DNA from 4 places in the Streptomyces sp. NPDC088706 genome. Region 1 is predicted to be linked to each of the others. Evidence: riboswitches for the same ligand, from Rfam matches in the RefSeq annotation. Region 1 holds a riboswitch; each other region holds the start of a gene.
The links. Region 1 has a riboswitch for cobalamin ahead of metE (5-methyltetrahydropteroyltriglutamate--homocysteine S-methyltransferase). Riboswitches for the same ligand answer to the same signal wherever they lie in the genome.

Region 1 (7,643 bases):
CCCGGACGAGATCCTGGTCTCCGGACCGCTCGACGAGGTCGCCGGGCGGATCAGCCGGGTGCGTGCCGAGGCCCGCGAACGGCACGGCTGGATCATGGACACGTATCTGCTGCGCCACCGGCCGGAGGGCACCGACGCCCCGGACGCCCAGGGCGGCTCCGGTCAGTCGAGGTAGTGCGCGCGTCCCTGGTCGTCGAGGCCCACGGACCCTCGGGGATGACGCAGAACTCGTTGCCCTCGGGGTCGGCGGCGTCGACGACGAGTGCGGTGATCTGCGGGGGTGCGTCTGCCATGCCGCGATTCTCTCCTCTGCGGCCGACGTCCGGCAGCCGCACCTCGTCGTCGCTCCCGACCGGAGATCAGCTGCGGGACTCGTGCGCCCGGATCACGCCGAGCCCGTGGCCGAGGCTCGGGCACTCGGCGGTCAGGTCGTTCCCCCGCACCAGATAGTCGTGCACGCGCCCGTCCGCGGGCCGCTCGACCGCTCGGTACAAGGTGCCGTTCACGGTGATCGTCCAGTCGTCGCCGTCCTGGGCCCACCCGACTGTCTTCTTCATATCGCGCTTCCCTCACTCGTCGCCGCCGCCGGTCGGCGGCCGGGTATTGGCAAGAAGAACGGCCTGTGACGCTCGGTGGTTCCGGCTCGCCTACGCCATTCGGTTACATCTGGGTCACCATGCCCGCACGAATTGACCGGAAGTCAGCGAAGGGGCGAAGAACGGCGGAACAGGGTGCGGTGAGGGGATGAGCGCCGCCTGCCCGGGGCCGGATCTTGCCAGGATGCCGATCCGGTCCCGGGCAGTGATGCAGGAGCGCCCGCTCCGCGCCCCTGTGCTGACCATTCGGCACCGGGGGCCGGTCCGGATTGGTCCGGGGGGCGCTCCGCGTCCTCTGTCACCCGTTCGGGTCGATGGCAGTTCCCGCCGTCGCCCCGACGGCCGCGCGCCGCACGTGGTCAGACGCGCAGGTGCGCGTAGTCGGGGAGTTCGATCGCATCCGCGGGAGGTGTGAACAGCTTGCCGGTCATCTGTCGTACGGGACCGGTGGTCGCCAGCCGGAGGGCGCCGTGCAGTGCGGCGATGCCGGCCCGGGTACGGGGGTTGGCCAGTCGTGGTGCTCCCGGAGGGAGGGCCTGCGCCTTGGCCACGTAGGGGCGCATGATCCGCTCGTACCCGGCGAACGCGTCACGGTGGTGGACGTGTGCGGCGAGCTCTCCGGCGAGCACGTAGGCGCCGGTGAGGGCAAGGCTGGTCCCCATGCCGCTGATGGGCGAAGCGCAGTACGCCGCGTCACCGAGCAGGGCCGCGCGTCCCCGCGACCACGTGGCGGAGTGGACCTGGCCGACATGCTCGAAGTAGAAGTCGCGGGTCCGGCGCAGCTCCTCGACGACGCGGGGAGCGAGCCATCCGGCGTCGGCGAACACATGGGCCAGCAGGTCTCGCTGGGACGCGTCGTCGAGGTCCTCGTAGCCGCGGGGAGGGCTGAGGAAGGACAGCGTCGCGCGGATCGTGCCGTGGCGGTCGGGGCGCAGGTTCACGGCTCGCCCACCGGGGGCCGAGTACCAGCGCCACCAGTCCGTGTCCTCGGTCTCGCGGGGGATGGTGAAGTAGGCCGTGTAGAGCCCCTTGGAGGTGATCTTCGCGGCGTCGCCCACGATGAGCGGCCGGGTCGACGAACGCATGCCGTCGGCGGCGATGACGAGGTCGAAGTCCTCTCGGCCGCCGCCGGCGAAGGTCACCTCTACGCGGTCGCCGTCGTCGCGCAGCCCTGCGATGGAATCGCCGAAGCGGTATTCCGCGTCCTCTCGGGTGTGTTCGACCAGGAGGCGGGCGAGATCGCCGCGCAGGATCTCCAGTTGCGCGGTCCAGCCGTCGCTGTCCGCGGTCCCGGCGGGGAACTGGGCGCGTGTCCTGCCGTCCGCTCCGACGAAGCACGTGCCCAGCTCGCCGGTGTCGGCCGCGGCGATGGCGCTCTCGATCCCCATCATGCGGGTGACTTCGCGTCCCGCGCCCCGCACGTCGATGTTCTGCCCGGCGGTCCGCACCGCTCCCGCGCGCTCCACGACGACCGGCTGCCAGCCGTAACGGGCGAGCCAGTACGCCAGGGCGGGACCGGCAATGCTGGCGCCGCTGATGAGCACACGTTTCGGGCCGTTCTCCACAGGTGTCTCTCCTTGATCCGATGGTTGCGACAGACGCCATGAGACGCCGGGATCTCCCCGCCCTCGGACCGGCGCGGGGGTCAGCGGCCCTGAGCGCCCGTGGCCTCCTGCGCGTCCTCGACCGCTCCCGGAGCGCGTCCCGCAGGGGGCCCCACCGGCGTACGGGGTGCAGGACCACGTTCCGCCCGAAGAGCGTCTGTCCGTGCCGATCGCCCCTGCGCCATCTCGACGAACCACCAGGTCCCCGCCAGTACGAACGCCCACGGCAGCGTGTTGGTCACAGCCGCCGCCCAGGGCATCCCTCCGTGCACTCGCTCCAAGCCTGTCATCACGGCCCAGGCGGTCAGCAGTACGTACGTCACCCTCAGCCGCCGATGCTTGAACATACGCCTCCGGCTACCCAGGGCGATGCCGATCACGCCACGAAACGCCTACCGGCAGCGCCGGACCCCGGCACCGACCCGAGGTGGACCGGTCAGGGTCCGCAGCCCGTAACGGCCAGCAGACCCGCCTCCTGAGCCCGCAGCACGGCGCTGAGCCGGTCCGCCGCACCCAGTTTCCGGTAGACGGCGTGCAGGTGCTTGTGCACGGTACGCGGCGAGATGCCCAGGCGCCGGGCCAGGGAGTCGGCGGACAGGCCGGTGGCGAGCAGGTGCAGGACGTTCAGCTCACAAGCGGTCAGCGGCACCGTCAGGGACCGGTTGGCCCGCCGCCGGCGGTCCGTGCCCGAACCATCCCGCAGGGCGGCCAGGAGGGAGCGGTGGGCCGCCGCCGCCCTGAGCAACGGCTGCACCCGTGCGGCGTAGCGCAGGTCGTGCGGAGAGAAGTCCCGGCCCGACCGGTGCACCAGGAACCCGCTGACGTACGGGCCCGGCCCCGGGAACGGGATGCCGAGCATGTGCCGTGTGCCGAACGCCCGGCGCAGGGCGTCGGCCGCCGCGCTGTGCTGCCAGACCCGTGCCCCCGTGATACGGGCGGCGCTCTGCGGCGCCCAGTCGTCGCCGGACCCGTACCGGCCGGCGAAGGGGTACCCCTCGCGGATATGGCGCTGGACCACTTCGCCGGGACGGCGCTCCTGCTGCCCGGGCCGGGGCGTCCAGAGGGCGACCGTGCCCCGCTCACGCGTCCAGGGCTCCTCCTTGGACACGACCAGTGCTCCGTCGAGCGCCGTGAGCAGTTCCTCGGTGAGCAACGGCCAGATGTGGTCGGGGTCCTGGGTGTCCATCACCCCGACGGCCAGATCCAGCATCCGTGCGTGCCGATCCCGCATGACAGCTTCTCCCGAAAGCGCCCGTGGACAGTGCCTGTCCACGGTAACCCGGTGCTGTCCATACGTATTTCTCCCCATGGCCGGGCAGCCCGGTCCGCGCCACCATCGGTCCACGGCGTCGTGTCGCCGTCGCGGTGCCGCGGTACGCGCCGGTGCGCCCGTCGCCGCCGGCTGTCCCGGCGTCGTCGCGCCCACCGCGACGGCCGTCGAGCACCACCGGGTGCGACGCACTGCTTCACCGTGCTCAACGGGGTCGAGCACGGCGAGCAGGAGCCGGCGGTCCGCTCGCGTACCTGCTTCACGGGGCAGGACGCGGGCGACCGGGCCGGCGTCCCTCCCGCGTCTCACATCACCGTCCGAAGGGTGAACAACGGTGTGCGCCCGGCGGTCGCCCCCCTAGGCTGACCGGGCAGCTGGTTCGCCCTGTCCGCCAGGCGGGGTGTCGTAAGAGGGAACCCGGTGGGAATCCGGGACTGCCCCGCAGCGGTGAGTGGGAACGACCGCCGTCATACGCACTGGGCCCGGCCGGGTCTGGGAAGCGACGGCCAGTAGGTGTCTACCCCGGCAGGCGTGCCCGCGAGTCCGAAGACCTGCCCGTTGCCCGCACGCGACCGTTCGCGTGCGGAGTTCCCGGTGACCTCGTGGGCGGGTCGGCGTACCTTCGGGTGGACGGACACGGTCGACGTGTCGCGTCTGCGCCCGATGTGTCACCCCTTCGCGTCCGCGTCCCGACCCGGGATCAGCTGGAGACACGCTCGCGAAGGAGAGTCACGTGACAGCGAAGCCCGCAGCCGCGGCAGCACGGGCCACCGTGTACGGCTACCCCCGCCAGGGGCGCAACCGTGAACTGAAGAAGGCCGTCGAGGGCTACTGGAAGGGCCGCGTCGACGCGGACACCCTCCGCCGGACCGCCGCCGACCTGCGCCGGGGAACCTGGCAGCAGCTCGCCGAGGCCCAAGTCCACGAGGTGCCGACCGGTGATTTCTCGTACTACGACCACGTCCTGGACACCAGTGTCATGGTCGGTGCTGTCCCCGAACGGCACCGCGAGGCGGTCCGTACCGACGCTCTCGACAGCTACTTCGCCATGGCCCGGGGTACGCAGGACGTCGCGCCGCTGGAGATGACCAAGTGGTTCGACACCAACTACCACTACCTGGTGCCCGAGCTGGGCCCGGACACGCAGTTCACCGCCGACTCCACCAAGCAGGTCGCCGAACTCGCGGAAGCCCTCGCGCAGGGCCACGCCCCGCGCCCGGTCCTCGTCGGTCCCGTCACCTACCTCCTGCTCGCCAAGGCGGCCCCCGGAGTGGCCGCCGGCTTCGAGCCGCTGACCCTGCTGGACCGGCTGCTGCCGGTGTACGCCGAGGTCCTCGCCGACCTCCGGGCCGCGGGCGCCGCCTGGGTACAGCTGGACGAGCCCGCCCTCGTCCAGGACCGTACCCCGGCCGAGCTGAACGCCGCCGCCCGCGCCTACCGCGAGCTCGGCGGCCTCACCGACCGCTCCAAGCTGCTGGTCGCCTCCTACTTCGGGCGGCTCGGCGAGGCACTGCCGGTGCTCGCCAAGTCGCCGGTCGAAGGTCTGGCGCTGGACTTCACCGAGTCCGGCGCGGGCAACCTCGCCGACCTCGCGGCTGCGGGCGGACTGCCCGGCAAGCGGCTGGTCGCGGGCGTCGTCAACGGCCGCAACGTCTGGATCAACGACTACGAGAAGTCCCTCGCCACCCTCGGCACGCTCCTCGGCCTCGCCGACCACGTCGACGTCTCCGCCTCGTCCTCCCTGTTGCACGTCCCGCTGGACGCCCGGGCCGAGCAGGACATCGACCCGCAGATCGCGCGCTGGCTCGCCTTCGCCCGGCAGAAGACCGAGGAGATCGTCGTCCTGGCGCGCGGCCTGTCCGCCGGCACCGACGCGATCACCGCCGAACTGGCCGCCAACCGGGCCGACCTGGCCTCCCGCGCCGACGCCGTCATCACCCGCGACCCGGCCGTCCGGGCCCGTACGGCGGCGATCACCGACGCCGACGGCCGCCGCTCCCAGCCGTACGCCGGACGCGCCGCCGCCCAGCGCGCCCACCTCGGGCTGCCGCTGCTGCCGACCACCACGATCGGCTCGTTCCCGCAGACCACCGAACTGCGCACCGCGCGTGCGGACCTGCGGGCCGGACGGATCGACGAGGCCGGGTACGAGGAGCGCATCAAGGACGAGATCCGCGAGGTCCTGTCCTTCCAGGAGGAGGCCGGACTCGACGTCCTGGTCCATGGTGAGCCCGAACGCAACGACATGGTGCAGTACTTCGCCGAGCAGCTCACCGGCTACCTCGCCACCCAGCACGGCTGGGTCCAGTCCTACGGCACCCGCTACGTCCGGCCGCCGGTCCTGGCCGGTGACATCTCGCGGCCCGAGCCGATGACGGTGCGCTGGACGGCGTACGCGCAGTCGCTGACCGAGCGCCCCGTCAAGGGCATGCTCACCGGCCCGGTCACCATGCTCGCCTGGTCCTTCGTCCGCGACGACCAGCCGCTCGGCGAGACCGCGCGCCAGGTGGCGCTCGCCCTGCGCGACGAGGTGAACGACTTGGAGGCGAACGGTACTTCGGTGATCCAGGTCGACGAGCCCGCACTGCGTGAGACGCTGCCGCTGCGGGCCGAGGAGCACGCCGCGTATCTGGAGTGGGCGACGGAGTCCTTCCGGCTCGCCACCACGGGGGTGCGGCCGGACACCCAGATCCACACCCACATGTGCTACGCGGAGTTCGGCGACATCGTCCAGGCCATCGACGACCTCGACGCCGACGTCATCAGCCTGGAGGCCGCCCGCTCCCACATGCAGGTCGCCCGCGAACTGGCCGCCCACGGCTACCCCCGCGAGGCCGGGCCCGGTGTCTATGACATCCACTCCCCGCGCATCCCGAGCACCGAGGAAACAGTGGCCTTGCTGCGCAAGGGACTTGAGGCCATCCCGGCGGCACGCCTGTGGGTGAACCCCGACTGCGGCCTGAAGACCCGGGGGTGGCCCGAGACCCGGACCTCCCTGGAGAACCTGGTCGCCGCCGCACGGCAGATCCGCGCGGAGCTGCCCACCGAAGCGGCATGATCCCACCCGGTGCGGGAGCGGCCGCCACCGCTCCCGCACCCGGGGCTCCCCGTCGCCGTACCCGTGACGGCTCGGCTCCGACTGCGTTCGACGGGACGGCAGTTCGGGCGCTCACCGATCGGTCCGGGCAGGTGGAGGGCGTTCCCCCGCACAGCCGGAGTTAGGTTAGCCTAACCAGCGAATCCCGGTGGTGGATCTTTCCATGACCGGTGTCGCCCCGCGCACGGGTGTTGCCATGACCTGCCGCGCACCCCGACCGAAGGGCTCCGCCATGCCGCGCTCCCCGGGCCTGCTGTCCGCCGAACTTCCCCTGGAGCGTGCGGGGTGAGCGCCGGTACGGGGGATCTCCTCGCGGGCGGTGCGCACGGACCGGGCCGCCTGCGCGCCCTGACCGAAGTCGTCCTGGACACCCTGGAGACCGCCGCCCGGGCCCGGGGCGGACCGCTGCCCGCCGGAGGACCGGACGCGGTGGCCCGGCGGACCGGCGCCCTCTGCGCACCGGTGCTGCCCGAGGAGGGCATCGGCGCCGAGGCCGCGCTCGCGGACCTGGTGCGTGCGGTCGCCGAGGGAGCCGCCGACCCGGCCGACCCCGCGTGCGTCGCCCATCTGCACTGCCCGCCGCTCGCCGTGGCGGTCGCGGCGGAGCTGGCGGGGGCGGCCCTCAACCCGTCCATGGACTCCTGGGACCAGGCGCCGGCCGCCGGGGTGATCGAGGAGCTGACCACGGCCGCCCTGGCCCGGCTCGTCCACCCGGACGCCCCCGCACCGGACGCCCTCATCACCAGCGGCGGCACCGAGTCCAACCTGGTCGCCCTGCTGCTCGCCCGGGAACGGGCGGCGCCCGGCCCTCTGCGTGTGGTGACCGGGGCCAACGCCCACCACAGCGTGCACCGCGCCGCCTGGATGCTCGGCCTCCCCGCCCCCACCGTCGTCGCCTGCCACGACGGCCGCATCGACCCCGCCGCCCTCGACCGCACCCTGGCCGGCCTCGACGGCGGCCCGGTCCTGGTCGTCGCCACCGCCGGGACCACCGACGAGGGGCGCATCGACCCGCTCCCCGAGATCGCCCGGATCGCGGAACGGTACGACGCCGAACTCCACGTCGACGCGGCGTA
Region 2 (7,643 bases), on a different contig from region 1:
CCGGGCCCCGGGCGCCGCACGGCGGATTTCCGGCGGCCCGCCTGCGGCAGCAGGCGGCGGCGTCCGCTGCGCGAGAAGGTGGCGGCGCTCGGTACCTGGGGCGTGCTGCTGGCGTACTGGGGGACCACATCGGTGCTTGCCCGATGGTTCGAGAAGCCGCAGGTGAGCGCAGACGAATCGGTTCGCCCCAGGGCGTAACCGGAGGATCGTCGTCCAGTTATTTCGGGGGCGGGGCCGCTGTGCGAGCCACCCGCCCCCCAGGAAGACGCCGATGAGAGGAACGACCATGACGACCATCCACCCGAAGATCACCGAGGTGCTGACCGCGACGTTCAAGGTGCCCGCCGCCGAGATTCTGCCGCAGTCCACGATGGACAGCCTGGAGATGGACTCCCTGGCCGTCGCCGAGTTCGCCGTCATCATCAAGGAGACCCTGGGGGTCGCCGCCGACTCCGAGAAGCTCTACAAGGACGCCACCTTGGCCGACATCACCGCGTTCATCGACGCTGCGGTCGGCGGCGGGGCGGCGGGCGGTGCGGTCCCGGTGAGCAACACCCGATGAACCGACCCGCCATCGCCGTCACCGGCCTGGGGATGATCACTCCGGCCGGCCACACCACCGACACCACCTGGGACGGGGTCTGCCGCGGGGAGTCCTTCGCGCACACCGTCCCCGAACTGCACGGCTGCGCCGTCGACTTCGCCTGCACGGTCTCCGGCATCGACCTGGACGAGGCGGTCGGCGGCCGCAGCGCCTTCCGCATGGGCCGGTACGTCAAGTTCGCCGTCCTCGCCGCCCGGGAGGCGGTGGCCGACGCCGGACTCGACCCCGCCCACTGGGACGGCGCCCGCGTCGCCGTCGTCGTCGGCACCAGCAGCGGGGGATCCGCCGGACTCACCGAACAGGCCGTCGCCCTGGAGCGGCGGGGCCCCGAGGCCACCTCGCCCTCGGGCATCCTGCTCACCATCCCGAGCATGCCCGCGGCCGAGATCGCCATCCAGATGAAGGCCACGGGCCCCAGCCTGGCACCGTGCACCGCCTGCTCCTCCGGGGTGACCGCGCTCTCCGTGGCCCGCGACATGCTGGCGCTGGGCCGGTGCGACATCGCGATCGCCGGCGCCACCGAGTCGATCGTCTTCCCGGTCGCCATGACCGGTTTCGCCCGCTCCGGTGCGGCGGCGCCGCGGGACGGGGACCCCGCCCGCCGGTGCCGCCCCTTCGCCATCGACCGGGCCGGACTCGTCATGGGCGAAGGCGCCGCGATCATGGTCCTGGAGCGGGCGGAGGACGCCCGCGCCCGAGGAGCGGCCCCCCGGGCGCTGCTGGCCGGCACCGGCGCCACGACCGACGCCCACCACCCCACCAGCCCGCACCCCTCCGGGCAGATCGCGCGGGCGGCCGTCGACGCGGCGCTGGCCGACGCGGGCTGGCGGGCCGAGGACGTCGACCACGTCAACGCGCACGGCACCTCGACACCCCAGGGCGACGCGACCGAAGCCGCCCTCATCGGCCGGGCCTACCCGCACCGGCCGCCCGTCACCGCCCCCAAGGGCGTACTGGGCCACTGCATGGGGGCGGCCGGTGCCATCGAGGCGGGGCTGACCGTCCTGACGCTCCAGCACGGCATCGTCCCGCCGATCGCCAACCTGGACGCCCCCGACCCCACGTTCGCCATCGACTGCGTCACCAAGGCCCCGCGTGCGCTGCCCGTACGACGGGCCGTCAGCCACTCCTTCGGGTTCGGCGGGCAGAACGCGGTGATCGCGCTCCAGGCCCCGTAAGGGAGTCCGCCGGCTTCACGGCAGCGAGCCGGGCCGGTGCGGCGGGACGATCCCGCGCCGCACCGGCCCGCCGGGGGAGTGGTCCGCGCACCGGCTCTGAGCTGCGCGAAGACCCGTGATAGCTTGCCGGGGCCAGTCGAACCCCAGCGACGGGGTCAGGGAATCCGGTGCGAGACCGGAACTGACGCGCAGCGGTGAGGGGGACGGGCGGGGCCACGGCCACTGGAGCACACACGTGCTCCGGGAAGGCGTCCCGCCCGGACGAACCCGAGTCCGAAGACCTGCTGGCACCCGCGCCCCGCACCGGGGCTCGGGCACCGTACGACGGGCTCCGCGGCTGGGCCCAGAGACACCGAGGTCCTCCGTGCTGTCCAAGGCCACCCCTGCCCCGATACGCACCGCCGTCCTGTTCGCGGCCGGCGTCGTCCTGCTCACCGCCTGCGGCGGCGGGACCACCAACTCCTCCGCCGACGGCGGCGCCAAGGCCGACGGCTTCCCGCTCACCCTCAAGAACTGCGGGCGCACCGTCACGGTGAAGGCGCCGCCCCGGCGGGCCGTCTCGGTCGACCAGGGATCGACGGAGATCCTCCTCTCGCTCGGCCTCGCCGACCGGCTCGCGGCCACCGCGACCTGGAGCGACCCGGTCATGAAGGGCCTGGAGAAGGCCAACAAGGGCGTCGAGCGCATCTCCGACAACCGGCCCTCCTCGGAGAAGGTCCTCGACAAGGAGCCCGACTTCCTCAGCGCCTCCTTCGCCTCCACCCTCGCCAAGGGCGGTGTCGCCCCCCGCGAACAGTTCGAGAAGCTGGGTGTCCCCACCTACATCTCGCCCGCCGACTGCGTCGGCAAGGACAACGGTGGCGGCGGTGACGGAGCCCGTACCGCACCCCTCACCATGGACAGCGTCTACACCGAAGTCCGTGAGCTGTCCGAGGTGTTCGGCGTCCCCGAGCGCGGCGACGCCCTGGTGAGGAAGCTCCAGGCGCGGGTGGCCAAGGCCACCGACGGCGTCGAGGCCTCGAAGGCCTCCCTCCTCTACTGGTTCTCCGACTCCAAGGCCCCCTACCTCGCGGGCTGCTGCGGTGCCCCCGGTGTCATCACCCGGGAGCTCGGCGCGAAGAACGTCTTCGACGACACCCACGACGAATGGCCCCAGATCAGCTGGGAGACCGTCGCCGACCGCAACCCCGACGTCCTGGTCATCGGCGATCTGAGCCGCACGATGCAGACGGCCGAGAGCGCCGAGAAGAAGATCGAGTTCCTGGAGTCCAACCCGGTCACCAGGACCATGGACGCCGTCAGGAACCGGCGGTACGTGCTGCTCAGCGGACAGGCGATGAACCCCACCATCCGGACGGTCGAGGGCCTGGAGCGTGTCGCCGCCGGGCTGCGCGACTTCGGGCTCGCGGGGTGAGCGGCGGCAGCCTGACGGTGGAGCGGCCCGCCGAGGTACGACGGGTGGGCGCGTCGGCCCGGGCGCTGCTCTGGACCGGCGGGCTCCTGCTCCTGCTGTTCTCCGTCGCCGTCGCCGTCACGATCGGGCCCGCCCGGATCTCCGTCCCCGACGTCTGGTCCGCCGTCGCCTCCCATCTGGGCTTCGGCGCCTCGGAGCTGAGCCCGATCCGGGACGGCATCATCTGGAACCTGCGCATGCCGCGCACCCTGCTCGCCGCCGTGTGCGGCGCCGGGCTCGCGGTGTGCGGCACGGTGATGCAGTCCCTGCTGCGCAACCCGCTCGCCGACCCGTTCGTCCTCGGCGTCTCCTCCGGGGCCTCCACCGGGGCAGTCGTGGTGGTCGTCCTCGGTGTCGGCGGCGGAGCGGTGTCGCTGTCGGCCGGGGCCTTCGTCGGCGCCATCTGCTCGTTCGCCCTGGTCCTGCTGCTCAGCCACACACTCGGCTCCACCACCGACCGGGTGGTGCTCTCCGGTGTCGCCGCGATGCAGCTCTTCTCCGCCCTGACCTCCTTCGTCGTGATGACCTCCGCCGACGCCGAGCAGACCCGCGGGGTGCTCTTCTGGCTGCTCGGCTCGCTCAGCGGGGTCGGCTGGAGCGAGGTGGCCCTGTGCGCCGCCGTCCTCGCCGTCTGCCTGGCCGTGTGCCTGGCCCACGCCCGTACGCTCGACGCCTTCGCCTTCGGGCAGGACGCCGCCGCCGCGCTCGGCGTCGACGTCGCCCGCACCCGGATCGTGCTGCTGTGCACCACCGCCCTGCTGACCGCGGCCCTCGTCAGCTCGGCCGGGGCGATCGGCTTCGTCGGCCTGGTCCTGCCGCACGTGGCCCGTGCCCTGACCGGCTCCGGGCACCGGCGTCTGCTGCCGGTCACCGCACTCGCCGGGGCGGTCTTCCTGGTGTGGGTCGACACCCTGGCCCGTACGGTCCTGGACCCGCAGGAGGTGCCGGTCGGCGTGGTCACCGCGCTGATCGGCGTCCCCGCGTTCGTCCTCGTCCTGTACCGCACCCGGAGCACGCCATGAACAATTCCGAGGGGCTGCGCGCCGACCGGGTCGGCCGGGAGGCCGGCGGCCGGCTCATCCTCGACGGGGTGGACATAGCCCCGCCGCCCGGCGCCACCGTCGGCCTGCTCGGCCCCAACGGCTCCGGCAAGTCCACCCTGCTGCGGATCCTCGCGGGCCTTCTCGCCCCGGACACCGGCACCGTCATCCTGGACGGCGACCCCCTCGCCGGCCTCGGCCGCCGCACCGTGGCCCGCCGGATCGCCGTGGTCGACCAGCACGCCGGCACCCAGGTCGACCTCAGCGTCCTGGACGTCGTACGCCTCGGCCGCATCCCGCACCGCCGCGCCTGGTCCGCCCCCGACCGCGGCGACGAGGAAGCCGTCACCGACGCCCTGCGGCGCACCGGCCTCACCGACCGGGCCGCCCAGTCCTGGCACACCCTGTCCGGCGGCGAACGCCAGCGGGTCCAGATCGCCCGCGCGCTGGCCCAGCGGCCCCGCGAACTCCTGCTGGACGAGCCGACCAACCACCTGGACATCCAGCACCAGCTGGAACTGCTCGCCCTGGTCGCCGAGTTGCCCCTCACCAGCGTCATCGCCCTGCACGACCTCAACCTCACCGCGATGTTCTGCGACCGGATCACCGTGATGAAGGCGGGCCGGGTGATCGCCGGCGGCACCCCGGCCGAGGTCATCACCGAGGAGCTCATCGAGGACGTCTACGGGGTCCGGGCGGTCGTCACCCCGGACGGGCCTCAGGGACGTCCCTCGGTACGGTTCCTGCCGCGCCGCTGACGGCGCCGGGCCGTCACCCAGCGGGCGGCGGGCTCCGGACAGCCCTCCGGGCGGACCCGTTGCGCGAGTCCGCCCGGAGGCCGAGGACATGGGAGCCGCCTTCCGGCCGCCGAAGGGGGTGTGCCGTCAGCGGCGGCGCCCCTTGCCGAATTCGCCACCGGTGTCCTTGCCGGTGTCCATGTCCTTGCCCTCCCCGTAGTCGATCTTCTCCTTGCGGACCTCCGCGGAGACTTCCTTCTGCTCGGTGACCTTGTTGGTCTCCATACGGACCCGCTCCACCGGGACGGCCTCCTTGCGGACGGTGGCGCGCTCCGCGTGCAGGGTGACCTCCACGTCCTGCTCACCGAAGTCCGTGGTCCCGGTCACCTTCTCACCGGGCCGCAGCGGCTCGCGGACCACCCGCACCTCCTCGTGGGAGACGGGCACGGACCGGGTGACCTCCTCGGTCACCACGTACTTGTGCAGCCTCGCCCGGCCGCTCTCGTACTCCTCCGTACCGACGTGCAGCTGCTCCTCGGAGCGGATCATCTCCTCCTTGCCGCTCATGTCGGCGCCGCGGGACGTACCCGCTCCGGCACCCGCCAGCGGGCGGGACGTGGCGGAGGTGTCCGTGTCACGGTGCTTGCCGGTGCCGGTCATATCGGCTCCGGTGGTGCCCGCGGCCTGGGCGCTCGTGGTGGTCCTGCCGGTCGCCTTGGCGTTCGGCGGCGTGCCCGTGCCACGGGCCCCGCCCGCCCCTGCCGCGCCCATGGCGCCGGTACCGGCGACGGTCCGGGCGTCCGCACCGGTGCCGGTGCCCTTGGTGTCACCGAGGTTGCCGGTCTTCCTGGTCAGGCCGTAGTGGCGGTAGAGCTCCTCCTCCTCGGCGACGGAGAGGTGCGCGTCGGCGTCCACCCGGGGCGCTTCCTTGACCGTGTCCTTGGAATGCGCGACGTGCAGGTCGGAGCCCACCCGACGGGCTCCGGCGAGCGGTACGAAGCTCTCCTTCATGCCGAACATGCCGGTCTTGACCGTGACCCAGTCGGGCTTGCCGGTGTCGTCGTCGACGTACACCCGGCCCACGCTGCCGACCTTCTCGCCCTCGTTGTCGTACACGGTCAGACCGTCGAGCTCTCCGGAATCCGTGAAACCGTCAGCGGCTCCCATAACCGAAACCCTCCTCGCTGGGCGCGCCCTGTGGGTGGCTCCACCAGATGTAGGCACGTCCGGCTTCCATCGCGCCCCACCCGCCTGGACGCTGCAACCGCCCGGCCACCCGGGCCCGGGAGATCCGGAGGCCCGGTGGTCGCTGCTGGCCCCGTACCGGGCCGCTGAGCGGCCCCCGGACCGGTTAGGCCGATCGGGTGAGCGGGAGGGGCCCGCATAGGATCGCCGGAGCGCGGCGGCCCCGGGAGGACGGGCCGTCGCCGGTCCCGCCGAGCCACCAGGGGTGCGTCATCCGTTCCGTACGCGTCCACCTGCCCGCCCGCCGCGGCGACATCCCGGACCGGCGCCGCGAACTGCGCGACCGGCACGAGGACGGCCACCACCTCCACCACCTCGTGTGGCGGCTGGGCCCCGGAGTGCGGGTCTGCGGCAGCGCGGTGCTCGGCGGCGGCATCGGCCCCCGCGCCTGGATCCTCAATGCCCAGGTCCCCGGCGGCTACCCCCGCCTCGACCCGGACCGCCACCTCGCCGAGATCGCCGCCGCCGAGGGGCTCACCGGCCCCGGCGCCGGGCTGATGACCGCCGCCGACGTCGCCGCGTACACGACCGGCCACGACGGCGGTGTCACCGCGACCGTGACGGCGGGCCTCGGCGTACGGGGCTGGGCGGCGGCCCCCGAGACCGCCACTCCCGCACCGCCCCGGCCGGGCACGGTCAACATCGTGGTCACACTGCCCGCCGCACTCTCCGACGCCGCCCTGGTCAACGCCGTCGCCACCGCCACCGAGGCCAAGGTCCAGGCCCTGCTGGACGCCGGACTCGACTGCTCGGGCACCCCCACGGACGCCGTGTGCGTCGCCGCCCCGGAGCCGGGTCCCGGCGGCGGCGAGCCCTTCGCCGGGCCCCGCTCCACCTGGGGCGCGCGGATCGCCCGCGCCGTGCACACGGCCGTGCTGGCGGGGGCCCGTACGGCGGGGTGAGCCTCAGCTCACCGTCACGGGATGCCGCACCACCGCGTCGAAGAGATACCCCTGCGTGTTGTGCGCCGTCGTCTTCGGCTGCGTACGCCCCGACCGGTCCGTGGCGCGCGCCAGCAGCTCCGCCGGGCCCCGGTGTGCCGGCACCCAGTCCACCGACCACCGCACCCAGCTCCAGGCCCGGGGCCGGTCGTGCAACCGGGCCCGCCGCCAGAGCTGCCCACCGTCGGTGCTGACCTCCACCGACCGCACCGGCGCCCCGCCCGACCACGAACGGCCGGTCAGCACCGTGCGGCGACGGGCGGGGAACGAGGCACCCCGCACCAGCTCGAAGGCGCTCTTCAGCGTCTGCCGGGTCAGCGGGGCGCTGCCCTCCGGCGGATACCCGGGACCGAACAGGCGGTAGAGGCCGGTGTTCCACGGGGTGAGCAGCGGCTCCGCGCTCACCTCGATGTCCCCGAGCCACTTGATGTTGGCGATGCCCACC
Region 3 (7,643 bases), on a different contig from region 1:
CTGACCTTCCATCGCGGGTCCGAGGCGGGCCCCGGAATTCACGGCGTTACTTGCTGAAAAGGGGGCGGGGGCCCGGCAGCTGCACCGGGCCCCGCCTGGCGACCGGAAGGTCAGGCCTTCTTGTTGATCAGGGCGTTGATCTTGTCGTCGGCCTTCTTGGAGGCGTCGGCGACGGAGGAGCCCTTGAGGATCTCCAGGAGGACGTTCTCCAGGATCTCCTCCTTCTCGATGGAGGCCCAGCCCGGCGCGATCGGCGTGAACCAGGCGTCCGGCACCGCGTTGGCGATGGCGGCGGTCTCCGGCTTCGTCTTCAGCGGCTCAAGCTGCTTCTCGTTGTTGGGGAGGACGTTCTTCGACGCGAGGACCTCGCCGCCCTTGGCGTTGGTGAAGAGGGCGATCCACTCCTGGCCGAGGTCCTGGACCTTGGACTTGGAGATCGTCGCGAGGTCCGAGCCGCCGATGAAGGACGGGAGCGCCTTGCCCTCGGGGCCGGGGATACCGGCGGTGGCGATCTTGCCCTCGAGCTTCGGGTTGCCGTTCTCGCCCGTGGTGACGCTGCCGGCCTCCCAGGCCTGGCCGTAGATCACGGCGGCCTTCTCGTTGGCCATGACGTTGGCGTGGTCCTGCTCGTCCTTCGTCTGGTCGGCCTTGTTGTACTTCTTGACCAGGTTGACGAAGTGCTCAAGGCCCTTCTGCGACTCGGGGGAGGACAGCGCGCCCTTCCACTCCTTGGCGCCCTCGTCGTACGTGGCTATCTTGCCGCCGTACGCGGCGACGTAGGACATCGCGGCGTACCAGTAGCGGCCCGGGAAGTAGAGCGAGGAGGCGCGCTTGTCCTTCTTGGCCAGCTCGGCGGAGACCTTGTCCATCGCCGCGAGGAACTCGTCCTCGGTCTGCGGGAGGGCGTCGGTGCCGGTGCCCGCCTTCAGCATGTCCTTGTTGTAGACGGCCAGACGCGCACTGGCGTAATAGGGAACGCAGTACGTCTTGCCTTCGAAGGTGCAGGTGTCCTTCAGGCCCTTGATCCAGGTGTCCGAGTTCTCGTACTTCTTGGGGTCGATTTCCCCGAGCGCACCATTGAGGATGTACTGCATGGTCTCGGTATTGCCGAGTTCGACGACATCCGGGAATTTGTCGCCACCGAGGGAGGTGTCCAGCTTCTTGACCTTGTCGGCCCACTGCTGGTACTGAACCTTGACCGTGACACCCGGGTACTTCTTCTTGAACTCGGCGTTGACGTCCTTGACCAGCTCAGGCCAGGTCGACTGGGCCTCGCCCATGAGCCAGACGGTCAGGGTCTCCTTGCGGTCCTTCGGGTCCTGCGACGATGCCTTGTCGTCGGAACCGCACGCCGCGACCGAAACCAACATGCCCGCGACACCGATCGCCGCGATGAGCTTGCGCTTCACGTCAAACCCTCCTCAGGGATGCTGCAACCCCACCCACCGCGAAGACATTCGACGAGTTCTGCTGGGGCTGGACCTGGTCTTTAATGGTTTAGACCAGTACCGGGAGCTTGGCCTAGACCTTTATGGGTGTCAAGGGTGTATAAGAAGTGCACTCGCGTCCGTTATAGGACCGACACCTAAGGGAGGGCGACGACCCGTGACCGGACCGTGCCACCATGTGAGCCGCGACAGACGGAGGAGCCGGTGACGGCAGCAACGCAAGCGTCGGAAAGGCGGGCCATGGGTGCCGACGGGGGCAGTTCGGGGAGCGAGACCGGCAACGGTGCGCGCACCGCGCGCGTACCGAAGTACTACCGGCTCAAGCGCCATCTCCTGGACATGACCGATACCTTGCCGCCCGGCACCCCGGTGCCGCCGGAGCGCACCCTGGCGGCCGAGTTCGACACCTCGCGCACCACCGTGCGCCAGGCCCTGCAGGAGCTGGTCGTCGAGGGCCGGCTCGAACGCATCCAGGGCAAGGGGACGTTCGTCGCCAAGCCGAAGGTCTCCCAGGCGCTCCAGCTGACCTCGTACACCGAGGACATGCGTGCCCAGGGGCTGGAGCCGACGTCCCAGCTGCTCGACATCGGCTATGTGACGGCGGACGACACGCTCGCCGGCCTGCTGGACATCTCGACGGGCGGCCGGGTGCTGCGCATCGAGCGGCTCCGGCTCGCCAGCGGGGAGCCGATGGCGATCGAGACCACCCACCTTTCGGCCAAGCGCTTCCCGGCGCTGCGCCGTTCGCTGGTGAAGTACACCTCGCTCTACACCGCCCTGGCCGAGGTGTACGACGTGCGCCTGGCCGAGGCCGAGGAGACCATCGAGACCTCGCTGGCCACCCCGCGCGAGGCGGGTCTGCTGGGGACGGACGTGGGGCTGCCGATGCTGATGCTCTCCCGCCACTCGATCGACGGCCAGGGCGAGCCGGTGGAGTGGGTGCGCTCCGTCTACCGGGGCGACCGGTACAAGTTCGTGGCGCGCCTGAAGCGGCCGACGGACTGAGGGGCGCAGCAGGCGGACAGGCGGTGGCCCGGGGATCTCCTTCCCCAGGCCACCGCCTGTTTCCGGTCATCCGGTGAGATCGGATCGCGTGAACCGATCCCCCGTCCGGTCCGTGTCCTTACCGCGGAACATCGGTGGAGACCTCGGCGATGCACGACCGGTATGCGGACAGGGGTTCCTCCGGTCGGCCGCAGCACCTAGATTTCGCGCACGTTACGACAGTGATCACGCGAGGGGACGGAGCGTCATGCCGGAATCGCCCACACCAGCACCACCGGTTCCAACACCACCGGGACGGCGGGCGCTGTCCCCCAGAACCATCGTCGTCTGGAGCCTGGTCGCCCTGGTCGGCGCGATCGGCTGGGCCACCCTCGCGCTCTCGCGCGGTGAGGAGGTCTCCGCCGCCTGGATGCTGGCCGCCGCCCTCGGCTCGTACGCCATCGCCTACCGCTTCTACTCCCGGTTCCTCGCGAACCGGGTCCTGAAGGCGGACAAGAACCGCGCGACCCCCGCCGAACTGCTCAACAACGGTGTCGACTTCCACCCGACCGACCGCCGGGTCCTGTTCGGCCACCACTTCGCCGCCATCGCTGGGGCGGGCCCGCTGGTCGGCCCGGTGCTCGCCGCGCAGATGGGGTACCTGCCCGGGACGATCTGGCTCGTCGTCGGCGTCATCTTCGCCGGTGCCGTCCAGGACATGGTGACGCTGTTCTTCTCCACCCGCCGCAACGGCCGTTCGCTCGGCCAGATGGCGCGCGACGAGATAGGGCCGGTCGGCGGGATCGCCGCCCTGGTCGCGGTCTTCATCATCATGATCATCCTGCTCGCGGTCCTCGCGCTGGTCATCGTGAACGCGCTCGCCCACTCGCCGTGGGGCGTCTTCTCCATCGGCATGACGATCCCGATCGCCCTCCTCATGGGTGTCTACCTGCGCATCCTGCGGCCGGGGAAGGTCAGCGAGGTCTCCCTCATCGGCGTCGCCCTGCTGCTCCTGGCGATCGTCGCGGGCGGCTGGGTCGCCGAGTCGTCGTGGGCGGACTTCTTCACCCTGGAGCCGGGCACGCTGGTCATCTGGATGATCGTCTACGGGTTCCTCGCCTCCGTGCTCCCGGTGTGGCTGCTGCTGGCCCCGCGCGACTACCTCTCCACCTTCATGAAGGTCGGCACCATCGGGCTGCTGGCCCTGGGCGTGGTCGTCGCGCTGCCGACCCTGAAGATGCCCGCGGTCACCGACTTCGCCACCAGCGGCTCGGGCCCGGTCTTCGCCGGCTCGATGTTCCCGTTCGTCTTCATCACCATCGCCTGCGGCGCGCTCTCCGGCTTCCACTCCCTGGTCTCCTCCGGCACCACGCCGAAGATGGTCCAGAAGGAGACGCAGATCCGGATGATCGGCTACGGGGCCATGCTGACCGAGTCGTTCGTGGCGATCATGGCCATGATCGCCGCCTGCATCATCGACCCGGGGCTGTACTTCGCCATCAACGCGCCGGTCGGCGTGATCGGTGACAGCGTCCAGTCGGCCTCCGAGGCCGTGGCCAACTTCGGCTTCACCATCACCCCGGACGCCCTGGCCCGGGCCGCCAAGGACGTCGAGGAGCAGAGTCTGCTCTCGCGCACCGGCGGCGCGCCGACGTTCGCGCTCGGCATGTCGGAGATCTTCTCCGCGGTGGTCGGCGGGACCGCGATGAAGGCGTTCTGGTACCACTTCGCCATCATGTTCGAGGCGCTCTTCATCCTCACCACCGTGGACGCCGGCACCCGCGTCGGGCGCTTCATGCTCCAGGACATGCTGGGCAACGCCTACAAGCCGTTCCGCGAGGTCAGCTGGAAGCCGGGCGTCTGGTTCGCCAGCGCCGTCGTGGTCGGCGGCTGGGGCTACTTCCTCTGGGTCGGTGTGCACGACCCGCTGGGCGGCATCAACCAGCTCTTCCCGCTCTTCGGCATCGCCAACCAGCTGCTGGCCGCCGTGGCGCTGGCCGTCTGCACCACCCTGCTGGTCAAGTCCGGCCGGCTGAAGTGGGCGTGGGTCACCGCGGTCCCGCTCGCCTGGGACGTGGCGGTCACCCTCACCGCGAGCTGGCAGAAGATCTTCTCGCCGGACGTGAAGGTCGGCTTCTTCGCCCAGCGCGACAAGTACCAGACGGGCATCGACGCGGGCGAGGTGCTGCCGCCCGCCAAGAACATGGACGAGATGCAGACCGTCGTCACCAACTCCACCGTCGACGGGGTGCTCTGCGCGCTCTTCGCGCTCCTCATCATCGTGGTGCTGGTGGACGCCGGCCGGGTCTGCTTCCGGGCCATCCGCGACCCCGAGAGCGTCAGACTCCACGAGACGCCGTACGTCGAGTCCGAGCTCGTGGCCCCGGCCTCGCTCATCGCCACCAAGGAGGAGAAGGCCGAACTGCTCGCCGCGGGCGTCGGCCCCGAGGGCGGCATCCGCAAGGAGGCGGCGGGAACCGGGAGCCGGACATGACCGTCGCGGACGTACGGCGGGTGGCGGGACGCGTCCGCTGGTACGTCCGGGAGCTCACCGGCGAAGCCGCGTACGACCGTTATGTGGCACACGCCCGGTCCCACGATCCGGACACCCCGGTGATGACCCGCCGCGCCTTCGAACACAGCCGCACGGACGCCCGCGAGGCGGACCCCCGCGAGGGCTTCCGCTGCTGCTGACCACCACCGGCCGATCGGGGCCGCCGCACCCCTTCCAGGGGCGCGGCGGCCCCTTTTCGCGCCCCGCGAGAGGGCCCGCGTACGCCGTCGATCGGGAAGAAGTCGGGCGAAGAAGCCAGACCGCCATACCAACATCTGTTCACGCCGACACAACATGTGGGGGCTTCCTCTTCGAGCGCCCCCCACATGTATGCTCGACCTCGCTGTCGCCGCAGGGGAATCCGGTGCGAATCCGGAACTGTCCCGCAACGGTGTGAACAGTGTGCTTTTGCACACCCGAAGTCCGAAGACCTGTCGACAGTGCGTCCGGCTCGACCGAACCGGACGCCAGACGTCCGGGCCTCGCGGATGGGCCGGTGGACGCCGTGAGCAGTGCTGCCCCGAAGGGCACCGTGCTGCCCGGCTTCCCCGCTCGCCGCCGGCCCCCAGCCGAGCGAGGGAAAGCCCAGTGACCATCGCGCCCGCCGATCCGGTTTCAGCCACCGAATCCGCCGCCTCCACCACGTCCGGCGAAGGCACGAACGACGGACCCGGGACCGCCCTGCTGCGGACCCTGACCGACCTCACCGTCGACCTGCCCGACACCGACCCCGGACGGGTCGCCGCCTCCGCGCTGCGCGGGCGCAACGCCCGCTCCGACGAGGCCGAGCTGCGTTCGCTGGCCACCGAGGCCGCCGCGGGTCTGATCTCCGAGGACCCGGCGTACTCCAGACTCGCCGCCCGGCTGCTGACCCGTACGATCGCCGACGAGGCCGCGACCCAGGGCGCGACCTCCTTCTCCGCCTCGGTCGCGGTCGGCCACCGCGAGGGCCTGATCGCCGACCGCACCGCGGCCTTCGTGGAGCTGCACGCGGGGGCGCTGGACGAGCTCGTCGAGCGGACGCTGGCCGACGGCGCCGACGACCGCTTCGGCTACTTCGGTCTCCGTACGCTGCACAGCCGCTACCTGCTGCGCCACCCGATCACCCGCCAGGTCATCGAGACCCCGCAGCACTTCATGCTGCGGGTGGCCGCCGGCCTCGCCGAGGACGAGTCGGTGCGGGCGCTGGACGAGGTCGCCGCGCTCTACGGGCTGATGAGCCGGCTGGACTACCTCCCCTCCTCCCCCACACTCTTCAACTCCGGCACCCGGCACCCGCAGATGTCCTCCTGCTATCTGCTGGACTCCCCCAAGGACGAGCTGGACTCGATCTACGACCGCTACCACCAGGTGGCGCGGCTCTCCAAGCACGCGGGCGGCATCGGTCTGTCGTACTCCCGCATCCGCGCCCGGGGTTCGCTGATCCGGGGCACCAACGGGCACTCCAACGGCATCGTGCCGTTCCTCAAGACGCTGGACGCCTCCGTGGCGGCCGTGAACCAGGGCGGCCGCCGCAAGGGCGCGGCGGCGGTCTACCTGGAGACCTGGCACGCGGACATCGAGGAGTTCCTGGAGCTCCGCGACAACACCGGTGAGGACCAGCGCCGTACGCACAACCTGAACCTGGCGCACTGGATCCCGGACGAGTTCATGCGCCGGGTCGACGCGGACACCGAGTGGTCGCTGTTCTCCCCCGCCGAGGTCCCCGAGCTGGTCGACCTGTGGGGCGACGACTTCGACGCGGCCTACCGCGCGGCCGAGGCCAAGGGGCTGGCCCGCAAGACGATGCCGGCGCGTGAGCTGTACGGCCGGATGATGCGGACCCTCGCGCAGACCGGCCAGGGCTGGATGACGTTCAAGGACGCCTCCAACCGGACCGCGAACCAGACCGCCGAGCCGGGCCGGGTCGTGCACTCCTCGAACCTGTGCACCGAGATCCTCGAAGTCACGAACGACGGCGAGACGGCCGTCTGCAACCTGGGTTCGGTCAACCTGGGCGCCTTCGTCGCCAACGGCTCGATCGACTGGGAGCGGCTGGACGCCACCGTGCGGACCGCGGTGACCTTCCTGGACCGGGTCGTCGACATCAACTTCTACCCGACCGAGCAGGCCGGGCGCTCCAACTCCCGCTGGCGGCCGGTGGGCCTGGGCGCCATGGGCCTCCAGGACGTCTTCTTCCAGCTGCGGCTGCCCTTCGACTCGCCGCAGGCCCGCGCGCTCTCCACCAAGGTCTCCGAGCGCATCATGCTCGCCGCGTACGAGGCCTCCTGCGACCTCGCGGAGCGTTCGGGCCCGCTGCCCGCCTGGTCCGAGACCCGGGCCGCGCGCGGGGTGCTGCACCCGGACCACTACGACACCGAGCTGAACTGGCCGGAGCGCTGGGACGCGCTGCGCGCCCGGGTCGCCGAGACCGGCATGCGCAACTCGCTGCTGCTCGCCATCGCGCCGACCGCCACGATCGCCTCGATCGCCGGTGTGTACGAGTGCATCGAGCCGCAGGTCTCCAACCTGTTCAAGCGCGAGACGCTCAGCGGTGAGTTCCTCCAGGTCAACGCCTATCTGGTGGACGAGCTGAAGAAGCTCGGCGTGTGGGACGCCCGCACCCGTGAGGCGCTGCGCGAGGCGAGCGGCTCGGTGCAGGGCTTCGCCTGGATCCC
Region 4 (7,643 bases), on a different contig from region 1:
CCCCGGCGGACCGGCCGGGCGCTTCGGGAGAGCCCGCGGGGGCCTGCGCCGGCGTGTCGCCGCCGTCCGAGGCCGGAGGCGGCGGGCGGTCGCCATCGGCCTGGGGCGGCACGCCACCGCCACCACCGTCGTCGTTCCCGCCCCCATCGGGATCGGGATCGTCGTCGCCGCCCCGCCCCTGATCCCCGGCCGCCTGGTCCAGGGTCTGATCGAGCTTGTCCTCGTCCAGGCCCGGCGCGTCGAACGGGTTGCGGCGCCGCCGGTGCGGCAGCGCCAGCAGAGCGGCCTGCCGTACGTCGTCGGCGGTCACCTCCTCGCGCCCGGCCCAGGCGGCGAGGGCGGTCGCGGTACGCGCCATCACGATGTCGGCCCGCATCCCGTCGACCTCGAACGCGGCGCAGGTCGCGGCGATCTGCCGCAACACGCCGTCACCGAGGAGGACGCGGGGCAGCAGGGCACGCGCGCCGGCGATCCGCTCCCGCAGCGCCGTCTCCTCCTGCGCCCAGCGCGCGGCGAACCCCGCCGGATCGTCGTCGTACGCGAGCCGGCGCCGCACGACCTCCACCCGCTCGTCGGTGTCCCGGGAGGCGGCCACCTCGACGGTCAGTCCGAACCGGTCCAGCAACTGCGGCCGCAGCTCGCCCTCCTCCGGGTTCATCGTCCCGACCAGCAGGAACCGTGCCGCATGCCGTACGGAGACGCCCTCGCGCTCGACGTACGAGGCCCCCATGGCGGCCGCGTCCAGCAGCAGGTCCACCAGGTGGTCGTGGAGCAGGTTGACCTCGTCGACGTACAGGATCCCCCGGTGCGCGTCGGCCAGCAGCCCCGGCTCGAACGCCTTCACGCCCTCCGAGAGCGCCCGCTCGATGTCCAGCGCCCCCACGAGCCGGTCCTCGGACGCCCCGACCGGCAGCTCCACGGTCCGCGCCGGGCGCGACACACCGGCGGCCTCCGTGTGCGGCCCGTCGGGACACGCCGGATCGGGGGAGAGGGGATCACAGGAGAACCGGCACCCCGGCACGACGGAGACCTCGGGCATGAGGGCGGCCAGCGCCCGGACGGCGGTGGACTTGGCGGTCCCCTTCTCGCCCCGCACGAGCAGACCACCGACGGCGGGACTGACGGCGTTCAGCAACAGCCCGAGCCGCAGGTCGTCCTGGCCGACGATCGCGGTGAAGGGATAGGGCGTACTCACGTGGCCTCCTCGTTGACGTCAACATCATCAATGTCAAGCCCGGCGGGCCTTGACCCGGCGGACCCGGCAAACTCAAGCCCCTGGGACTCGCCCGCTTCCCTCTGCGTCTCCGGGCGAGCAAAATCAAGCCCCTCCGGCGCTTGAGGAGCGGGGTCCGGGGCAGCGCCCCGGCTCTCCGACGACGCGCCCGCCCCCAGCGGCGGCGCCCCCGGCGGCACGAACGGCAACCCCACCGGCGCGCCCCCCTCGATCAACCGCCACAACGCCTCCGTATCCGCATGCTCCTCCACCAGATCCCCCAGCCGGTCGAGCTGCTCCTCCCGCAGCACCCCGAACCGGGTGTCCGGCGCGGGAACGAACCGCCGCCCGGCGGCCTGGGCCACCTCCTCCAGGAACCGCCGCCGGAACCCGTCGCTCTCCAGCGACCCGTGCCAGTGCGTCCCCCACACCGCCCCCACCCGGCATCCGTCCAGGAACGGCTCCCCGCCCCGCACATCGGCCACCCCGTGGTGGATCTCGTACCCCTCGACCGGCTCCCCGAGCGCCGAACCCACCGGCCGCGCCAGCGTCTTGGCCCGGTCGAACCGGATGCGTACGGGAAGGAGCCCCAGCCCGTCCACCACCCCCGCCCGCGACTCCACCTCGTCCTCGATCCGCTCACCGAGCACCTGGAACCCGCCGCAGATCCCCAGCACCGGCCGGCCCTCCGCCGCCCGCCGCACCAGCGCGTCCGCCAGCCCCCGCTCCCGCAGCCAGGCCAGCGCCTTCACCGTGCCGCGCGTTCCGGGCACGATGACCAGGTCCGCGTCGGCCAGCTCGTCGGCCCGGTCCACGAACCGCACGACGACGCCCGGTTCGGCGGCCAGCGCGTCCACGTCCGTGAAGTTCGACATCAGCGGCACCGCGCAGACCGCGACCCGCAGCACGTCCTCGCCGTGCGGGGGCGCCACGACCGACTCCCGCACCGCACCCCGCAGGGAGACCCGCAGGCCGTCCTCCTCGTCGATGCCGAGCCCATGGGCGTACGGCAGCACCCCGTACGTCCGCCGCCCGGTCAGCCCGTACAGCATGTCCAGCCCCGGCTCCAGCAGCGAGACGTCACCCCGGAACTTGTTCACCAGGTAGCCCGCGACCAGCGACTGGTCCTCCGCGCTCAGCAGCGCCGTGGTCCCGAAGAACGAGGCGAAGACCCCGCCCCGGTCGATGTCCCCGACCACCAGCACGGGGAAGCGGGCCGCCCGCGCGATCCCCATGTTCACGATGTCGGTCCGGCGGAGGTTGATCTCGGCCGGCGACCCGGCCCCTTCACAGATCACCGCGTCATAGGTCGACCGCAGCTGCTTCAGGCACTCCACGACCGTCCCGAGCAGCGCCTCCTGCCGGCCCCCGTGGTAGCCCCGGGCGCTCATCTCGCCGACCGGCTTCCCCATCAGGACGACCTGGCTGGAGCGGTCGCTGCCGGGCTTGAGCAGCACCGGGTTCATCAGCGCGGTCGGCTCCACCCGGGCCGCCTGCGCCTGCATCGCCTGGGCGCGCCCGATCTCCGCGCCCTCACGGGTCACGAAGGAGTTGAGGGACATGTTCTGCGCCTTGAACGGCGCGACCTTCACGCCCCGGCGCACCAGCCAGCGGCAGATGCCCGCCGTGACGACGCTCTTGCCCGCGTCCGAGGTCGTTCCCGCGACCAGCAGCCCACCGCTCATGCCCGCTCCCCGTCCCGTTCGGCGTTCCGTGCCGGACCGTTCATGACCGTCCCCGCCTCCGTCCCGCGACCAGGTGGCCCGCGACCGTCCGGCCCACCACGCACACGCCGAGGGCCAGCGCACCCACCCGGCGCGACAGCCGCACCGCGCGTTCGATGTCCGCGCTCCGCACCTCGCGCCCGGACCGCCCGTTCAGCACCGGCCGGTGCTCGACGCGCCCCGCGTACGCCAGCGTCCCGCCGAGCCGTACGCCGAGCGCTCCCGCGAACGCGGCCTCCACCGGTCCCGCGTTCGGGCTCGGATGGCGCCCCGAGTCCGCCTTCCAGGCGCGTACGGCCTCCCGGGGCCGCCCGCCGCCCACCACGGCCAGCGCGGCCGTCAGCCGGGCACCGGGCCACCCCGCGAGATCGTCCAGGCGCGCCGAGGCCCAGCCGTAGCGGCGGTAGCGGGGCGACCTGTGACCGACCATCGCGTCGAGCGTGTTCACGGCCCGGAACCCGACGAGTCCCGGCACGCCGCCGATCGCCCCCCACACCAGCGCGCCGACGACGGCGTCCGAGGTGTTCTCGGCGACCGACTCCACGACGGCACGGGCGATCTGCGGCCCGTCCAGGCAGTGCGGATCGCGCCCGCACAGGTGCGGCAGCCGCTCCCGGGCCACCTCCAGGTCCCCGGCGGCCAGCGCGCCCCCGATGGCGCGGGCCTCCCGGCCCAGCGACGTACCCCCGACGACCGACCAGGTGGTGGCGGCGGTCAGCGCGACGGCGAGCCCGGGGCGGCCCCGTACGGCGCGGGCGGCCAGCGCGGCGGCCCCCACGGCGCCTCCGGCGCAGAGCAGGGTGTGCAGCGCGCCCCGGGCCCGGTCGTCACGCCACAGCAGCGACTCCACCCGCGCGGCGGCCCGGCCGAAACCGGCGACGGGGTGACCCCGCCGAGGGTCGCCGAGAGCCGCGTCGGCGATCAGCCCGGCGGTGGCGCCGTACGCGAAGACGCGATCGACACGCACGGGTCAGGCCGTCGTGGATCGGGAGGTTCCGGTGTGCGGGGGCAACGGATGCGGCGCTCGGCGGCCAGGCATGGCGTTAAGTCCTTAACTCAGGGTCCGCGCCCTGGTTCGACGTGACCGGCGACGAGAGTCTCCTGGCTTCCGGATCCGCAGTTCCCCCGGCCTTCCAGCCCGTGTGGTGAGGGCCGTGACATCCGGTGTGGGGGAGTGCTCCCCGGTGACAGTGGCGGGACCGCGCCGGATTCGCACCGGCTTCCTCTTCTGTCGCCGTGAATGGCTCCGGCAGTCCACCACGCTGCGAGAACAACCGTCAACTTGCTGTTGACCTGCGGGGGGCCGGTGTGCGCAGACGCACATCGGGCCGGACACACGGTGGTGTGTCCGGCCCGGGGGAGTGCGCTGGGGCGCGTCAGGCGACGATCAGATAGATCCCGTACGCGACCGCCGCCACGCAGGCCGCGAAGCAGGCGTACGCGCTGGTGCGCGCCAGCACGGCCGAACCGCCGACGGCGCCGCCGGCGGCCGGGGCCGACAGCTTGGAGAGGGCGACGATGCCCAGGGTGAAGACGCCGACCAGTGCGACGGTGACCACGAGACTGACACCGAAGACGGAGGCGAGAGCTGCCCAGTCGATTTTCATACGGATCTGTCCTTACACCGTGGCCGAGGGCCGCGCCGTGTCGTCCGGCGCTGCGGCCGGAGCCGGGATGGTGGTCATGAGGTCGGGGTGGGAGCCGATGGGCGGCGGCTGGACCGCGGCGATGGCCGTGGTGACGATGCCCTGGGGCTCGTCGCTGTCCGTGTCGTTGACGTTGGTGTGGTCGACCGGCTGGCGGCGCGAGGCCAGCCAGATGGCGAAGGAGCCACCGACCAGCAGGATCGCGGTGACGGTGATGCCCCACGGGCCCTGCTTGGTGAGGAACTCGGCACCCGCGCCGACCAGACCCGCGGCCGGGAGCGTCAGGCCCCAGGCGACGAACATCCGGGTGGCGGTGGACCAGCGGACCACCCCGCCCTTGCGGCCGAGGCCCGCGCCCATCACGGCACCCGAGCAGGACTGGGTGGTGGAGAGCGAGAAGCCGAGGTGCGAGGAGGCCAGGATGACGGTCGCCGCGCTGGTCTGGGCGGCGAAGCCCTGCGGCGGCTTCAGGTCGGTGAGGCCCTTGCCCATGGTGCGGATGATGCGCCAGCCACCGAGGTAGGTGCCGAGCGCGATGGCCACACCGGCGGAGACGATGACCCACATCGGCGGGTTGGAGCCGGGGGCCAGGACGCCGCCGGTGACCAGGGCCAGGGTGATGATGCCCATCGTCTTCTGGGCGTCGTTGGTGCCGTGGGCGAGCGAGACGAGACCGGCCGAGGCGATCTGTCCGGCCCGGTAGCCCTTGGCCGTCGACTTGAGCTGGTTCTCGTCGGTGACGTTCCGGTTGATCCGGTACGTCAGCTTCGTGGCCAGCATCGCGGCGAGACCGGCGACCAGCGGGGCGGCGATCGCGGGGAGCAGCACCTTGGTGACGACGGTGCCCCCGTTGATCGAGGACCAGCCGGCCGACATGACGGCGGCGCCGATCAGACCGCCGAACAGGGCGTGGGAGGAGCTGGAGGGCAGGCCGACCAGCCAGGTCAGCAGATTCCACAGGATGGCGCCGACGAGCGCCGCGAAGATGACCTCGGTTCTGAGGCCGTTCTCGTTGACGATCCCGCCGGAGATCGTCTTGGCGACCTCCACCGACAGGAACGCGCCGATGAGGTTGAGAACGGCGGACATGGCCACCGCTGTCTTGGGCTTCAGTGCGCCGGTCGAGATGGTGGTGGCCATCGCGTTGGCGGTGTCGTGGAAACCGTTCGTGAAATCGAACACGAGAGCTGTTACGACCACAATCGCAAGCAGCAGCGTGATGTGTTCCATTTACCCAGGCAATCGTTCGACGTCAGTGGCACATGGACCGTAGGCAACCTGAGTGAACGGAAGATGAACTGAGCGGGGCGCTGTGGTGACCCCAACCGGCAGGTGGTGGTTCCGCTTGTGTGCGGCAGGGGCTGTGGGAGACCGGTGGGGCACCGGCTGGTCTGGTCTTTGCCCCTCATCGGTGAAGTTCTTGACCGGCGGTCCCGGGCCGGAAGAGATCCCCGTCACTCGGGTGATGGCGTTCCGGTTCCGTGCCTCCGGCCCTACGCTCGCCCCATGAGCGAGCAGCAGCCGGAATCCGTCGCCCGGGCCTGGCGGCAGGTGGTCGGCGCCGCCCGCCGCAGCGCCGCCGACGGGCTGGTCGTCGGCACCTCCGGCAATGTGTCGGCCCGCGTCGGAGACCTGGTCCTGGTGACCCCCAGCGGGGTGCCCTACGACCGGCTCGGACCGCGGGACGCGGTCGGGGTCGACCTGGCGGGGCGGCAGGTCCTCGGGGACCTCGGGCCGACCAGCGAACTCCCCCTCCACCTCGCGGTCTACCGGGAGACCGGCGCCGCCGCCGTGGTCCACACCCACGCGGTGCACGCCACCGCCGTCTCCACCCTCGTCACCGAGGTGCCCCTCGTGCACTACGCGGCCGCGATCCTCGGCGGCCCCGTCCGCACCGCCCCCTACGCCCGCTACGGCACCCCCGAACTGGCCGACGCCATGCTCACCGCCCTCCGCGACCGCACCGGCTGCCTGCTCGCCAACCACGGCACCGTCACCTACGGCTCCACCCTCGACCAGGCGTACGAGCGCACCGCCCAGCTGGAGTGGCTCTGCCGGCTCTGGCTCACCGCGAGCGCCCTGCCGGGGCGCAGCCCGGCCCTGCTCACCGAAGCCCAGCTGGCCGAGGTGGCCGACGCGCTCCAGGGGTACGGGCAGCCGGAGTGAGGGACCCGGGTCCGGGCCCCCGCCGGCCCGGCCGCACCGGACGGCCCCGCCCACCGGCACCGCCCGCCGGCCCGGCCGCACCGGACGGCCCCGCCCACTGGCACCGCGCCGCCCGCCCCACCACACTGGAGCGGTGCGCCCGGCAACTGCGACGGCAACGGCCGTCACCACCTTCCTCGGCGCCGGTGCGGCAGCGGTCGCGGCCGGCCGGTACGCCAGCGACGCCGCCCTCAAGGCGGCGCCAGGACGTCCCCTCCCCACCGACCGCAGACTCACCGTGCACGCCACGGCGATCGAGCGGATCACCCTGACCCGCTCCCTCACCGCGCTCCGCCCCGGTACGTACGGGATCGAGGGCCCCGGCGTGCACGCCGTGGTCGGCCCCGTCGTCGAGGGGGCCGAATCCACCGCCGACACCGTCGTCCGCCGACTGGAGCGGGTCACCCGCGGCCTGCTCGAACCCGGCATGAAGGTCCGCCTCACCCCCGAGCTGTACCGCGGCGACCCCGGCAGCGCCCTCGGCCTGGAGTACCGCGAGGTCGAGATCCCCGGCGAGCTCGGCGGACTGCCCGCCTGGTGGGTGCCCGGCGAGCGCGACACCTGGGCCATCACCGCCCACGGCCTGGGCACCACCCGGGAACACCCCATGAACGTGATGGACTTCCTGGCCGGCCGGCGGATCCCCGTGCTGGACATCGCCTACCGGGGCGACGCCGGAGCCCCCCGCCCCGCCGACGGCCTCGGCCACCTCGGCGCCTCCGAGTGGCGCGACCTGGACGCCGCCATCCGCTACGCCGTGCGCTACGGCGCCCGGAACGTGATCCTGTACGGCTGGTCCACCGGCGCCTCCATGGCCCTGCACGCAGCGGTCAACTCCCCGCTGCGCGACCGCGT

Region 2: it holds a riboswitch for cobalamin, as region 1 does, so the genes downstream of both, ACIQAK_RS17740 (ABC transporter substrate-binding protein) here and metE (5-methyltetrahydropteroyltriglutamate--homocysteine S-methyltransferase) in region 1, are expected to answer to the same signal.
Region 3: it holds a riboswitch for cobalamin, as region 1 does, so the genes downstream of both, ACIQAK_RS07775 (ribonucleoside-diphosphate reductase subunit alpha) here and metE (5-methyltetrahydropteroyltriglutamate--homocysteine S-methyltransferase) in region 1, are expected to answer to the same signal.
Region 4: it holds a riboswitch for cobalamin, as region 1 does, so the genes downstream of both, ACIQAK_RS00290 (cobalamin biosynthesis protein) here and metE (5-methyltetrahydropteroyltriglutamate--homocysteine S-methyltransferase) in region 1, are expected to answer to the same signal.

What each region holds. Positions count from the first base shown of each region.
Region 1 covers NZ_JBIVLW010000028.1:26,877-34,519, forward strand. Annotated here, with positions in the region: gene cobF (precorrin-6A synthase (deacetylating)) at 1-175, shown strand, start outside; gene ACIQAK_RS32320 (hypothetical protein) at 360-557, opposite strand; gene ACIQAK_RS32325 (FAD-dependent monooxygenase) at 956-2,161, opposite strand; gene ACIQAK_RS32330 (LuxR C-terminal-related transcriptional regulator) at 2,637-3,431, opposite strand; cobalamin riboswitch at 3,829-4,044, shown strand; gene metE (5-methyltetrahydropteroyltriglutamate--homocysteine S-methyltransferase) at 4,204-6,528, shown strand; gene ACIQAK_RS32340 (aminotransferase class V-fold PLP-dependent enzyme) at 6,853-7,643, shown strand, end outside.
Region 2 covers NZ_JBIVLW010000006.1:238,736-246,378, reverse strand. Annotated here, with positions in the region: gene ACIQAK_RS17755 (acyl-CoA dehydrogenase) at 1-198, shown strand, start outside; gene ACIQAK_RS17750 (acyl carrier protein) at 287-562, shown strand; gene ACIQAK_RS17745 (beta-ketoacyl-[acyl-carrier-protein] synthase family protein) at 559-1,782, shown strand; cobalamin riboswitch at 1,899-2,086, shown strand; gene ACIQAK_RS17740 (ABC transporter substrate-binding protein) at 2,147-3,196, shown strand; gene ACIQAK_RS17735 (iron chelate uptake ABC transporter family permease subunit) at 3,208-4,257, shown strand; gene ACIQAK_RS17730 (ABC transporter ATP-binding protein) at 4,254-5,033, shown strand; gene ACIQAK_RS17725 (PRC and DUF2382 domain-containing protein) at 5,160-6,179, opposite strand; gene ACIQAK_RS17720 (adenosylcobinamide amidohydrolase) at 6,377-7,159, shown strand; gene ACIQAK_RS17715 (sulfite oxidase) at 7,163-7,643, opposite strand, start outside.
Region 3 covers NZ_JBIVLW010000002.1:476,166-483,808, reverse strand. Annotated here, with positions in the region: gene ACIQAK_RS07795 (sugar ABC transporter substrate-binding protein) at 111-1,409, opposite strand; gene ACIQAK_RS07790 (GntR family transcriptional regulator) at 1,689-2,453, shown strand; gene ACIQAK_RS07785 (carbon starvation CstA family protein) at 2,701-4,926, shown strand; gene ACIQAK_RS07780 (YbdD/YjiX family protein) at 4,923-5,126, shown strand; cobalamin riboswitch at 5,305-5,440, shown strand; gene ACIQAK_RS07775 (ribonucleoside-diphosphate reductase subunit alpha) at 5,575-7,643, shown strand, end outside.
Region 4 covers NZ_JBIVLW010000001.1:49,874-57,516, reverse strand. Annotated here, with positions in the region: gene ACIQAK_RS00300 (putative cobaltochelatase) at 1-1,195, opposite strand, end outside; gene ACIQAK_RS00295 (cobyric acid synthase) at 1,192-2,898, opposite strand; gene ACIQAK_RS00290 (cobalamin biosynthesis protein) at 2,939-3,904, opposite strand; cobalamin riboswitch at 4,011-4,212, opposite strand; gene ACIQAK_RS00285 (hypothetical protein) at 4,314-4,544, opposite strand; gene ACIQAK_RS00280 (inorganic phosphate transporter) at 4,557-5,813, opposite strand; gene ACIQAK_RS00275 (class II aldolase/adducin family protein) at 6,090-6,749, shown strand; gene ACIQAK_RS00270 (alpha/beta fold hydrolase) at 6,883-7,643, shown strand, end outside.